One region of the Streptomyces sp. NPDC096193 genome, then DNA from elsewhere that is predicted to be linked to it. Evidence: riboswitches for the same ligand, from Rfam matches in the RefSeq annotation. Region 1 holds a riboswitch; each other region holds the start of a gene.
What was found. A riboswitch is a leader RNA that binds a small molecule or an ion and turns the genes downstream of it on or off. The one in region 1 is predicted to bind cyclic di-AMP.

Region 2: it holds a riboswitch for cyclic di-AMP, as region 1 does, so the genes downstream of both, ABTX78_RS23515 (M23 family metallopeptidase) here and ABTX78_RS02255 (C40 family peptidase) in region 1, are expected to answer to the same signal.
Region 3: it holds a riboswitch for cyclic di-AMP, as region 1 does, so the genes downstream of both, ABTX78_RS33040 (transglycosylase SLT domain-containing protein) here and ABTX78_RS02255 (C40 family peptidase) in region 1, are expected to answer to the same signal.
Region 4: it holds a riboswitch for cyclic di-AMP, as region 1 does, so the genes downstream of both, ABTX78_RS06870 (C40 family peptidase) here and ABTX78_RS02255 (C40 family peptidase) in region 1, are expected to answer to the same signal.

The regions. Positions count from the first base shown of each region.
Region 1 covers NZ_JBEOSJ010000001.1:495,000-498,200, reverse strand. Annotated here, with positions in the region: gene ABTX78_RS02265 (LysR family transcriptional regulator) at 1-285, opposite strand, end outside; gene ABTX78_RS02260 (LysE family translocator) at 368-997, shown strand; gene ABTX78_RS02255 (C40 family peptidase) at 1,172-1,648, opposite strand; cyclic di-AMP (ydaO/yuaA leader) riboswitch at 1,652-1,808, opposite strand; gene ABTX78_RS02250 (hypothetical protein) at 2,155-2,463, opposite strand; gene ABTX78_RS02245 (ATP-dependent Clp protease proteolytic subunit) at 2,473-3,108, opposite strand.
Region 2 covers NZ_JBEOSJ010000017.1:6,690-9,890, reverse strand. Annotated here, with positions in the region: gene ABTX78_RS23520 (SGNH/GDSL hydrolase family protein) at 1-509, opposite strand, end outside; gene ABTX78_RS23515 (M23 family metallopeptidase) at 671-1,621, opposite strand; cyclic di-AMP (ydaO/yuaA leader) riboswitch at 1,626-1,778, opposite strand; gene ABTX78_RS23510 (alpha-galactosidase) at 2,094-3,201, opposite strand, start outside.
Region 3 covers NZ_JBEOSJ010000036.1:26,307-29,507, forward strand. Annotated here, with positions in the region: gene ABTX78_RS33035 (helix-turn-helix transcriptional regulator) at 1-597, shown strand, start outside; cyclic di-AMP (ydaO/yuaA leader) riboswitch at 1,046-1,200, shown strand; gene ABTX78_RS33040 (transglycosylase SLT domain-containing protein) at 1,203-2,018, shown strand; gene ABTX78_RS33045 (DUF1232 domain-containing protein) at 2,121-2,456, opposite strand; gene ABTX78_RS33050 (DUF6233 domain-containing protein) at 2,595-3,152, shown strand.
Region 4 covers NZ_JBEOSJ010000003.1:306,224-309,424, reverse strand. Annotated here, with positions in the region: gene pcrA (DNA helicase PcrA) at 1-1,063, opposite strand, end outside; cyclic di-AMP (ydaO/yuaA leader) riboswitch at 1,416-1,579, shown strand; gene ABTX78_RS06870 (C40 family peptidase) at 1,582-2,781, shown strand; gene ABTX78_RS06865 (hypothetical protein) at 2,880-3,201, opposite strand, start outside.

The sequences.
Region 1 (3,201 bases):
CCGCAGCCGTCCGCCGGACAGTCCCGACAGCCGGGCCAGCTCGTGACGCGCCTGGTCCATCTCGTCCAGCACTCGCCGGGCGCGGGTCGCGAGCACCTCGCCCGCGGCGGTGAGGCGGGTACCGCGATGGTGCCGGACCAGGAGGGCCGCGCCCGCCTCGCACTCCAGTTTGGCCAGCTGCTGGGAGAGCGCGGGCGGGGTGTAGCCGAGGCGCACGGCGGCCTGGGTGATCGAACCGGCCTCGGCGACCGCCACCAGCGCCGCGAGCCGTGTCGGGTCGTACATGGCACCCCTAAAGCGTTTCTTTGGTCAGACCCAGGAAATTCCCCATACACACTAAGGTCTGCGCAGGTCCAGGATGGCTGCCATGGACGCTCAACTGGTTGCCTTCACCGGGATAGCCGCGGGCATGGTCGCCATGCCGGGCGCGGACTTCACCGTCGTCGTACGCAACGCGCTGGCCTCGCGGCGCGCCGGCGTGGCCTCGGCCGTCGGGGTGGCAGGAGGTCTGCTGGTGCACACCGCGCTGGCGGTGGCCGGGCTCGCGGCGGTTCTCGTCGCCGTGCCGGTTCTCTTCCGCACGCTCCAGATCGCCGGCGGAGCGTATGTGCTCTACCTGGGAGTGCGGGCGGTGCGCTCGGCGCTGCGGCCCCGGCCCGTCGTGGCGGACGAGGGCGGGGCGACGGCCGGCGGGACCCGTCGCGCTCTGCGGCAGGGATTCCTGACCAATGTGCTGAACCCGAAAGCCCCGGTGCTCTTCCTCAGCCTGCTGCCGCAGTTCGTGCCGGCGGGCGCCCCAGTACTGCCGCGCACGCTGCTGCTGGCGACGATCGTCGTCGCGCTCGCCCTGGCCTGGTTCCCTCTGGTGGCGCTGCTGGTGGACCGGCTCGGCCCATGGCTGCGCAGGCCGCGGGCCACCCGTACCGTGGAGGGCGTCACCGGCGGCGCGCTCACGGCGCTGGGCGCGACACTGCTCGTCCAGCCGCTGACGCACTGAGGCCCGGCGTCATGGGCACGCGTCCTCATCGGCATGCGTCCTTATCGGCACCGGGCGTCACGGCACGGGGCATCACGGCACCGGGCGTTGCCCGGGCACACCGGCGGGCCGGGACACCGGGCACACCGGCGGGCCGGGACAACCGCCCGCCGGTACACCCTTGATGGCGCGCCGTCAGCCGACGCGCCCGTACCAGACGCTCTTGGTCCAGATCTTCTCCAGCTTCACCCAGGAACCGGTCTTGGGGGAGTGCCAGATCTTCCCGCTGCCGGCGTAGATACCCACGTGATAGACGCTGCTGCCGGAATGGAAGAAGACGAGGTCTCCCACCTGCCGTGAAGAGGCCCTGATATGGCGCGTCTTGTTGTATTGCTGCTGGGCCGTACGGGGGAGCTTCTTGCCCGCCCTTTTGTACGAGTACAGCGTCAGGCCGGAGCAGTCGAAGCGGGAGGGGCCCATGGCGCCGTACTTGTACGGCGCGCCCTTCTTCGACGCGGCCACCTTCAACGCCTTGCCGGCGTGGGTGGTTGCTGCGTACGCCTCCGACGAGGCACCCGGCACGAGCATGGAGCCGCCGACGGCGGCCAGGGTCAGGGCCGATACGGCACCCGCCCGTGTCATCAAGAACGGGACATGCTTCTGCGCACTCATGCGCAACCCTTCGTCAGCCGCCTGTGAAGGATGACCTGTCGGGTTCGGGCGGACGAAGGTGCCCGGCTGCATAGTGCGGCTTCACCCCGAGGGACGGCCGGACTTTCCGGCTGCCCCGTGTTGCTCGGGTCCTCCACTCCTGCCGAAGCACTTCTGTCGACCAGACGTCCGGATCGGCGGCAGGACTCGGCGTCCGCCCGGACCGCCCCGCCGAGGTGACGGGGGCTTGTCGTCCCAGGGATCTTGACCCATGGAGTGCCGGATTTCCGAGCTGAAACGGCGATATGTGAGTTTCGCCACCACTCACCTGTTCGGGTGGACAGAGGTGTTCCGCGGCTCGCCGAGCGACAACCGAGGACGCCCGTACCAGCACCGGAATGTGTCATTCCGCCAGATCGGTAGTCATGGTGCGCAAGTTGACCGTAGGCATATAGGGTGCAACGACTCCACCGAATGGGGTACAAAATCTCATACACATTTGGCGGTTGACGCCATCCGAGGCGCCGTCAGTTCTCCGTCGAGGGCGGCAAGGTCACTCGTCGCGTCCTCCGGTCGCCGTCGAGAACCCGCAGCGCCTGGCCGAGAGTCGCCGGGTGCACCTCGCTCTCGCCGCGCAGGTGCATGAGCGTCAGGGCGTCCCGCAGGGCGCTCGCCCGGCCGATGAGCGCCTGGGCCGCACGCAGTGCGCCGTACGTGTGGGTTGCGCGGGCCGGATTGATCCGGCCCAGCAGGTCGACGCCTTCGAGATAGCTGTCGATCAGTTCGCCCTCGGCGCGTGTCAGCGCGGGCAGCGGTGGCAGTTCGGGCAGCAGCATCGCGCGCACTCACCGTGAACCGGGCGCGGAGAGCGACGTCTTGCGGTTCCGGATGACGTGATCCAGCAGCCCGTACTCCTTGGCCGCCTCGGCGTCGAAGACCTTGACGCGCTCCAGGTCGGCCGCGATCCGCTCGGCCGCCTGGCCGGTGTGCGTCACGAGCATCGCGGCCAGTTGGGCCCGCAGCCGCAGCAACTCCTGTGCCGCGATGTCCAGATCGGACGGCTGGCCCCGCAACGGCTCCTCGATCGCGGGCTGTTGCACGACGATCCGCGCACCCGGCAGTGCCATCCGTTTCCCCGGCGCGCCGGCGGCGAGCAGCAGGGCGGCCGTCGACGCGGCCTGGCCCAGGCAGGTCGTCTCCACGTCGCAGGTGACGACCTGCATCGTGTCGTAGATCGCGGCCATGGCGCTGAGCGAGCCGCCGGGGGAGTTGATGTACAGCGAGATGTCCCGGTCCGGGGCCGCGTACTCGAGGTGCAGGAGCTGGGCGATCACATCGTTGGCCGCGGTGTCGTCCACCTCGGTTCCGAGGAAGACGATCCGCTCCTCCAGGAGCTTGGCGTACGGGTCGAGCGTGCGGGTCCCCGAACTCGTGCGCTCGGTGAACTGCGGCAGGACATGACGGGCGACCGGACGGTGCATGGCGAGCCTCTTCTCCATGAGTGCGTCTCCTCCGTGCGCGCCTGGCACGGTCTGTGCAAAATGTACAGGACGTACAGGCGGTTATGATGGGGA
Region 2 (3,201 bases), on a different contig from region 1:
TTGAGCGACCAGAGGTCGAGCACCGGGCAGTCGTAGCGGTCGGCGATGGCCCGGACATGGGCCGTGTACGTGGCGATCTTGCCGCGCAGATGGCGCAGCACCGGCACACCGCGGGTGTCGAACCCGGTGGTGACCATCACCGTCCCGACGGCGCCCGTGAGGTCGGCGACGGCCCGCTCGAATCGTTCGGCCACATGGTCGGGGTCGCTGCCCGGGCGGATGATGTCGTTGCCGCCGGCGCAGAACGTCACCAGGTCGGGGGCGAGTTCCTTCGCCCGCGGCACCTGCTCCGCGACGATCTGGTCGAGCAGCCGGCCACGCACGGCGAGGTTGGCGTAGCGAAAGGTGTGTTCGGGCATCCGGTCGTCGAGCAGGACCGCGAACCGGTCCGCCCAGCCGACGAACGCCCCGTCCGGTCCCGGGTCCCCGACGCCTTCGGTGAAGCTGTCACCGATCGCCGCGTACGACCCGATTGCGCCTGTTTCGTCTGTTCTCGAATCGTCTGCCACAAGGACTCATCCTGTCCTCACGGGTGTGGCCTACGCGACCGTAAGGAGGGGTTGACGGTGCGTGATCTTTGCCACCGGTCAAGTTTCGACAAGCGCGGAATACGCCGAATCCCCTCGTGCCGAAATGGTCGGTACGAGGGGATTCGGACGTTGTGCGTACGTCAGAGAGAAACGCCGTGCTGGCGCAGGTACGACACCGGGTCCATGTCCGAGCCGTAGCTCGGGCCGGTGCGGATCTCGAAGTGCAGGTGCGGGCCACTGGAGTTGCCCGTGGAGCCCGAGAGGCCGATCTGCTGTCCACCGCTCACGTTCTGACCCGCGGAGACGGTCAGCGACGAGAGGTGGGCGTACTGGGAGTAGGTGCCGTCGGTGTGCTGGATGACGACCTCGTTGCCGTACGCACCGCTCCACCCGGCGGAGACGACGCTGCCCGGGCCCACGGACTTGACCGTGGTGCCGGTGGACGCGGCGAAGTCGATACCGGTGTGGTAGCCGCTGGACCACATGGCGCCGGAAGCGCGGTAGGGGGTCGTGACGGCGGCGGAGTCCAGCGGCGCGGAGTAGCCGGAGGCGTTCTCCTGCGGCGCGGACTCGGCCGAGTCGCTCGTCGAGGCCTTCGAGGCCGTTTCGCTCGCGCGGGACTCGCCGCGGGAGGCGCGGTCCTCGGTGTCCGAGGCCTTCGGCTTCGCGGGCGCAGCCTTCTGTGCCGGCTTCTCGGCGGGCCGCTCCTCGGCCTTGGCGCCGAGGGTGAGCTTGAGGCCCGGGTGGATCAGCGCGGGGTCGTCGCCCACGGCGGCGCGGTTGTCCGCGTACAGCTTCTGCCAGCCGCCGCGCACGTCGTGCTCGGCGGCGATCTTGGACAGATAGTCACCGGCGACGACGCGGTACGACGTGGGGGCGGCCTGCTTCTGCGCGGTGGAAGCGGCCGGAGCCGCGGCCGCCTTCTGCGGAGCGACGGCCGGGGCCGCGGCGGGAGCGGCCTTGTCCGCGGCGTGGGCGCCTGCCGCACCCATCAGCGGGAGGGCGATGGCTGCGCCACCGGTGCCCGCGGCGACGAAACCGCGGGAGATGGAACGGGACTTGGGACGGCGGTGCTTACCCTTTCCGGGCATGGCGCATTCCTCTCCGGCGCCGGCGAGGTGAGCTGTCGGGTTCGGGCTGGAGATGCCCGGTCACGTTGCTGCGTGACTTCACCCCGAGCCGTCCGGAGCACCGGACGGCGTACTACCTGGGTCCCCCGCTCCTGCCACACGTGGGTGGGTGGGTATTCCGGTCGGCGGCAGGATTAGGCGGTCCGTCCGGATTGCCGTGACCGTAAGCGAGCATTGCGGACGGGAACAAGCCACCTCTTTTTCCGATCACGGGCCACATGCATATCGGACGGGAAATTCCGGTCACACTCCGTGGACGAAGGAGCGTCAACTTCCTTCTGATGTCGCAGTTCTGGCCGGCGGATCCGCCACGGTCCGTCACGAATGAGATCCTGCTCACGGGCCTTTTCCCATCTCTATTCCAGACGGGGCAGGCTATGGCGAACAGTTCAATTCGGACAGAAAACCCAGATGCAAATAATGGTGAGCGGTATCAGCCAATTCGGCGCAACCTGATCACCGTGGCGTCCATGTCACCCGTCAGCCCGGTCCGCAGCCCGTGGTGCAGCAGCACCGATCCCCGGTGCACCTGCGCCGTGTCCGGGCTCTGGTAGGCGGCGGCCGGGTCGAGACCGCGCAGCCTCAGCCGCGGCGGCTGCTCGCCGTAGTGCTGCGCCTGGAGCCAGGCGAGGACGACGGTCTCGTCCCCGCGCGTGTACTGCACGGCGCTGAGCCCGCCCTCCGGCGCCCGCAGCCGGTAGAGGTCTCCGTGCTGCACGACCGGCCGGATCTTCTTGTAGAGCTCCACCCAGTCGCGCGCCTCGGTCAGCTCCTCCTCGGTCCACTCGGTCAGGTCGCCACCCACCCCGAGCACACCCGCCATCGCGCTGACGAAGCGGAAGCGCAGACTGCTGAACCGCCCGTTGAGCTGGACGTTGGGGCTGTCGGTGACCCAGGCGGCCATCACCCGCGCGGGGTGGATCTGGGTGAAGCCGTCCTGGATGGCGAGCCGGTCCAGCGGGTCGGTGTTGTCCGAAGTCCACACCTGGTCGGTGCGGGAGAGGATGCCCAGATCGATCCGGCCGCCGCCGCCGGAGCAGGACTCGAACGCCACACCGGGGTGTGCGGCCCGCAGCCGCTCCAGAAGCGCGTAGAGGGCGTCGACGTGTTCCACCCACAACCGCTGCGGATAGTCCTCACCGGGCCAGCCGGCGTCCGTGAAGCAGCGGTTGAAGTCCCACTTCACGTAGTCGATCGGTGCGCTGGTGAGCAGCGTGTCCAACTGTTCCCACAGGTAGCCCTGCACGTCCTGGCGGGCCAGGTTCAGGACGAGCTGGTTGCGGAGCTCGGTCCTGGTCCGTCCGGGGTGGTGCTGCACCCAGTCGGGGTGCGCCCGGTAGAGACCGCTGTCGGCGTTGACCATCTCCGGCTCGACCCAGATGCCGAACTGCATGCCCAGGTCGTGCACTTCGTCCGCGAGCGGCCGCAGACCGTTCGGGAAGCGGTCCGGGTTGGGGGTCCAGTCGCCGAGGCCGGCGCGATCGCTCGTCCGCTGCCCGAACCAGGCGTCGTCGACCACGAACAGCTCGACGCCCATGTCC
Region 3 (3,201 bases), on a different contig from region 1:
CGCGAAGGGGAGAAGATCGTCGTCGCACTGGGGCGGATGTTCCCGGGGCTCTGCGAGGTCGTCCTGCACGACCTCCGCGATCCGGACCATGCCGTCCGGGCGATCGAGAACAACCTGTCCGGCCGCACCGTGGGTGACCCGGCGACCGAACTCGGCCTCGCCCGGATCGCGGATCCCGACTACCCGAGCGTTCTTCAGAATTACCCCAATCGCTTTCCCGACGGCCGTCCCGCCAAGAGCACTTCCATCGGTCTCAAGAACAGCAGGGGCGACTATGTGGCGGCGATCTGCCTCAATCTGGATGTCTCCCTCTTCGCCACGGCGGCCCGGAGCCTCGCCGGACTGGTGCGAACCGAGGAGCCCGACGTATCGCTGGAGGAAACTCTCCGGGCCCGCAGCAGCGGCGAACTGCGCGCGGTTGTCGAGGAGTTCTCTGCCGCGCGGGGTCATACCCCGCGCAGCCTCGATGCCGCATCCCGGCGTGCATTGGTGCGTTCGCTCAAAGAGCGCGGCTTTCTTCAGGTGAAGCACTCGGTGCAGGCGCTCACGGACCTCCTGGGCGTCTCCCGGGCGACGGTCTACAACTACCTCCGCTGAGGGCTGCTCCGTGATTGCCGGTGGACAGCGCGCGGCGTCGGATGCGGGGCTCGGACGGCGGAGGGCCGCGAAAAACGGGCATAAAGGGCAGGGCTATGTCCGAAAAGTCATGGCATAGGTAATTATTCGCCATGCGGCGCAATGTCCGAATTAGGGGAACCGGAGGGGATTTACTTTCTTTCGTGCGGCCCCGCGGACTGCTCGACTTCGCAATTGGTTGCAGTGAAATGGGTCACTCCGCAGGGAAATCGCGATCAATGCCCGTCGGCCCAGATCTGTTCTGTGTAAAGAAAGTTGAACCTCTCGCCCGATGCGGCCCGGCGGTATTTACCCCCATTGGATCATCCCGGGGGGTTTACGTCGGGAATTCGGGGCTTGTTCCGTCCGGCTCGCCTCGCTTAACGTCACGGTCAATCCGGGTGGAACGCCGAATCCTGCCGCCACCCGTAAACCACGACCACTGACCCATGGCAGGAGCGGGGGAACCAGGTAAGCCGCCGATCCGTAACCCGGAACGGCTCGGGGTCAAGTCGCATTCAATGCGGCCGGGCATCTCCAGTCCGCACCCGACAGCTCACCTCGCAGGCGACGGAGAGGAATGCGTCATGGCTGCAAAGGGTAAGCACCGCCGTCCCAAGACCAGTTCATTGACCCGGGGCATTGTCGCCGCGGGCACGGGTGGGGCCGCTCTGGTCCTCCCGGTGATCGGGGCGACCACCGCCGGCGCCGCCCCGGCGACGACGCACCCGTCCCTGGGCCACCAGGCCGTGGCCCCCGCCGCGCCGGCTCCCGCGAAGAAGGCCCCCTCGACCTACTCGGTCGTCGCCGGTGACTCCCTGTCCTCGATCGCGGACCAGCTCGCCGTGAGCGGCGGCTGGAAGAAGCTCTACCAGGACAACCGCAGAGCCGTCGGCGCGGACCCGGCACTCATCCACCCCGGCCTGAAGCTCTCCGTCGGCAAGAAGGCCACGGCGGACGCCCCCACCCCGGCCAGGACCTCCACCGAGCGGGCGGACCGCTCCGAGCGGGCGTCCACGCCGGCCGTCGAGACCGTTGCGAAGGCCGCGCCGGCCGAGCAGGCCGCACCGGCCAAGAGCTACACGAACGACCTCGACGGCTGGATCAAGGAGTCGCTGGACGTCATGGCCCAGCACGGCATCCCCGGCTCGTACGAGGGCATCCACCGCAACATCATGCGTGAGTCCTCGGGCAACCCGCTGGCGATCAACAACTGGGACTCCAACGCTGCGGCCGGAACCCCCTCCAAGGGTCTGCTCCAGGTCATCCAGCCGACGTTCCTGGCCTACCACGTGCCCGGCACGGCGATGGACAGCTACGACCCCGTCGCCAACATCACCGCCGCGTGCAACTACGCCGCCGACCGCTACGGCTCGATCGACAACGTGAACGGTCCCTACTGAGCCGCCGCCCACTGAGCCGAGGCCTGACACGGCGCGGCCCAGCAGCGCCGAGGCGCCGGTCCCACCTGACGGGGGACCGGCGCCTCGGCGCTTTCGCGAACCTCAGAGTTTCTCCAGGGGCTTCTCGAGCGACCGCCGGCGTCGGACGGAGCCCTGCAGAGGCCCACGCGCCGCGGCCGCCGCGGAGTGCAGAGCCCGCAGCGCCAGCAGGAGCACTCCTATGTCGTCGAGAAAGATGGGGTCTGGAAGCAGATCGACCGGGCTGACGGCGTAGACGAGCGAGCCCCAGAAGAGTGCCTTGTTCTTCAGCGGCACCCCGGCCTCGCGCAGCACGGCGCGCGCCTTCACCACCCTGACCGCCAGCACCACGGTCACCACCAGCATCGCCAGAACCACAGCCGCTGCGACGATCAGAGTGACCGTCAGTTCGGTACTCATCGTGCGGTCTCCTCGGGGTGGACGCCGGTCCGTCTCTACCCGTGTTCCCTCCGCGCCGGCGTCCATGGGCATACGGGGGCAGTTGTCCCTCGAACCGGTGACCCGCGCCGCTCAGGGGTCACGACGTACGGTGGGGGGATGAACGCAGACCCGCTGCCGCCGATCGTGGTGGTTCTCCCGGACGGACAGGAGGTCCGTGGCCTGGTGCACTCCCGGCTCCAGACCTCGCGCGGATGGATGTACCAGGTCGGTGTGCCCATGTGGCGGACGACGGCCGAGGAGTGGGTGGAGCCGGCCGAGTTGGCGCTGTGGGTGCCCGCCGAATACGTCCGGCCCATGGAGGGTGTCCCGTACGAGGACATCCCCACCCAGCAGGCGGCACCGGCGTCCGCGTCCGCAACTGCCGCTGCGGTACCGCCCGCTGCCGCGGCACCCGCACCCGAGCCGGACGGGGTGCTCATCCCCGCGGCAACCCCCGCGGTGGAGGCGGGTGAGTCGCGGCGGGCCTGGCGCATCGAGCGGTTGCCGCGGGAACGCGGCCGCCCCGGCTGGAACGTGGTGCACGTCCATGACTGCGAGGACGCGGACGACGGCGATGTACTCGACCTCGACCAGACCCTGATGGTGCTCCGGCGCCCGGGCACCAGAGCCTGCGCGAAGTGCGGCGCCGCCGAAACCCTGACCCCGTTGCAGTGAGAGCGGCAGTGTGACCGAGGCGGTCGAAACTGCCCGAAGTCTTCGAACA
Region 4 (3,201 bases), on a different contig from region 1:
TCGTCTTCGCGTCCGGGTAGTCCTCCTCGAACTGGAGGATGTTGCGGATGGTCGCGCCGCGGAAGGCGTAGATCGACTGGTCGGCGTCGCCGACGACGCACAGCTCGGCGGGGGGCAGGTCCTCCTGCCCGGTGCCCACCAGCTCGCGTACGAGCGTGTACTGAGCGTGGTTGGTGTCCTGGTACTCGTCCACCAGCACATGGCGGAAGCGCCGCTGGTAGTGCTCGGCGACGTCCGGGAACGCCTGGAGCAGGTGGACGGTGGTCATGATGATGTCGTCGAAGTCCAGGGCGTTGGCCTCGCGCAGCCGCGCCTGGTACATCCGGTACGCCTCGGCCAGCGTCCTGTCGAAGCCTCCGCCGGAGCCCTCGGCCTCGCTGCCTCCGCCGACCTGGTCGGCGTAGCTCTCCTCGTCGATCAGCTCGTTCTTGAGGTTCGAGATCTTGGCGCTGAAGGCCTTCGGCGGGAACTTCTTGGGGTCGAGATCCAGATCACGGCAGACGAGCGCCATCAGTCGCTTGGAGTCGGCCGCGTCATAGATCGAGAACGACGAGGTGAAGCCGAGCTTCTTGGACTCCCGGCGCAGGATGCGGACGCAGGCGCTGTGGAAGGTCATGACCCACATCGCGTTGGCGCGCGGGCCGACCAGCTGCTCGACGCGCTCCTTCATCTCGCCGGCGGCCTTGTTGGTGAAGGTGATGGCCAGTATCTGGCCGGGGTGGACGCTGCGCGTCCCCAGCAGATGAGCGATCCGGTGCGTGAGCACCCGGGTCTTGCCGGAACCGGCGCCGGCCACGATGAGCAGCGGCGATCCGGTGTGCACCACGGCGGCGCGCTGCTGTTCGTTCAGTCCGTCCAGCAGGGCCGCGGGGTCCACGATCGTGCGCGGGGCGCCGTTGCCGTGGTGGGCGTCCCGGGCCGGGGGCACGTCGAACGCACCCTGGAAGAGATCGTCCGGGATCTCCTCTCCGGGCCCGTCTCCGGGCTCCTCGGGGTGCGGCGGGGGCTCCTCCGAGGTGTGCTGGAGGTTCGCCAGGAAACTGTCGTCAAAGAGGCTGCTCATCGCTCTACGAGTCTAGGCCGCGGCACTGACAGCTCGCGGCCGCATTGCCATACGGCCGCCGCGACCCCGCCCGGGCGTCACGGCGGTGCGTCCCCGAGCGCCGGGACGACGCGGCGCGTTCGAAGCCGTACGTCCGCTCCCGTACCACCGATGCACCCGATCACGCGCGACTCCGGCCACACTCTGCACCTTTTCGAACGCATTGCGTCACTCGGCGAGCATGCCGACCGCCCGATCGATAAGGTCACGAAAATGTATCGGGCATATCGAACATCAACCTTCACAGGAGCCACACGAGTTGGTTAGCGTGCTCGATCAGGCAGCCCGTCCCCCGCGGCGATCCACGCCAAACGGGCAGTCAGCGCCGAATTCGAGCTTTTCCCAAAGAAGTTCGGAACCGGGGACCCACCATGCACAACCGGGGTGAATCGGACCCGCACCAGCACGGTCCGTAGGGCGATCTTCCGTTCCGCCCGAACCCGACAGCTAACCCGGTAGGCGGTCAACGGAAGAAGGAGATGTCGGCCTTGGCGTCGCATCGCAGAACGCGAAGTCGAACCGTGAAGACCTCCCCCGCCGTCGGTTTCACGACGGCAGCCCTCGCATCCGTCACGCTGCTGTCGACGCAGAGCGCCAACGCGGCGCCGAGCGACCCGAAGCCGTCGGTCGAAGAGGTGCAGAAGAAGGTCGATGACCTGTACCGGCAGGCCGGCACCGAGACGCAGAAGTACAACCAGGTGAAAGAGGCGACGGAGGAGAAGCGGCGGCAGGTCGGCAAGCTCCTCGACGAGAACGCGCGGCGCACGGAGAAGCTGAACGAGTCCCGGCAGGTCCTCGGCACCTACGCGGCCGCGCAGTACCGCACGGGCGCGGTCACCCCGACCGCCGCGCTGCTCTTCGCGGACAGCCCCCAGCAGTACTTCGACCAGACCCAGCTGATGGACCGCATGACGGACCGTCAGCGGGATGTGATCGCCGACTACGAGACCCAGCGGGCCGCCGCCGCCAAGCAGCGAGCCGCGGCGACCGAGAGCCTGGAGTCCCTCACCCGGTCGCAGCGGGCGCTGCGCACCAGCAAGCAGGACGTGCAGGGGAAGCTCGCCGAGGCGCGCGAACTGCTGTCGAGGCTGACCGCCGAGGAGAAGGCGCGGCTGGCCGCGATCGAGCGCAAGAAGGCGGAGGAGGCCCGCCGCAAGGCGGAGCAGAAGGCCGAGCAGGAGGCGAAGGCCGAGGCGGAGCGGCAGCGCCGGGAGAAGGAGCGTGAGCAGAACCAGGGCGGCGGTACGGGCACGGCGCCCGGGACCGGCACGGGTTCCGGCTCCGGCTCCGGATCCGGTTCCGGTTCCGGTTCTTCCGACGGCACCTCCACCGCCAAGGCCGCCAAGGTCCTCGGCTTCGCGCGCGCCCAGATCGGCAAGCCGTACGTCTGGGGCGCGGCCGGTCCCAGCTCGTACGACTGCTCGGGGCTGACGCAGGCCGCCTGGAAGACGGCGGGGGTGAGCCTGCCGCGCACGACCTGGGACCAGGTGAAGACGGGCAAGCGGGTCGAGACGAAGGATCTGCTCCCGGGGGACCTGGTCTTCTTCTACGACGACATCAGCCACGTGGGCATCTACATCGGTGACGGCAAGATGATCCACGCCCCGAAGCCGGGGTCGAATGTCCGCGAGGAGTCGATCTTCTCCATGCCGATCCACGGCAGTGTTCGCCCGGCCTGAGCCGGCCGCACACCGGACGCCCGGGCCCGAGGGTGCCCGGGCGTTCTCATGCCCCCAGCGCCCGGAGCCCGGGCGCTCTCATGTCCGGTGCGGCGCGCTCACGTCCACAGCGTGGCGATGAAGATGTTCGCGACCGTCAGCCCGCCCACCGCGGCGAACAGCGGCTTCTCCACCGACTCCTCGTCCCGCTTGACGTAGACCAGACCCAGGATCACCACCAGCACCGCCAGCTTGATGCCGATCTTGAGGTTGTTCACCGTCTGGTCGTCCGCCTGGTTGAGGCCCACCAGCGCCACACCCGTGACGAGCATCGTCAGCGCGCCGTGCAGCATCGCCGGGCTGAAGCGCGCCGTCCCCTCGGCCATCGCCTTCATCTGCGTGAGGAAGCCGCCCAGCAGGGACGCGATGCCGATGATGTGC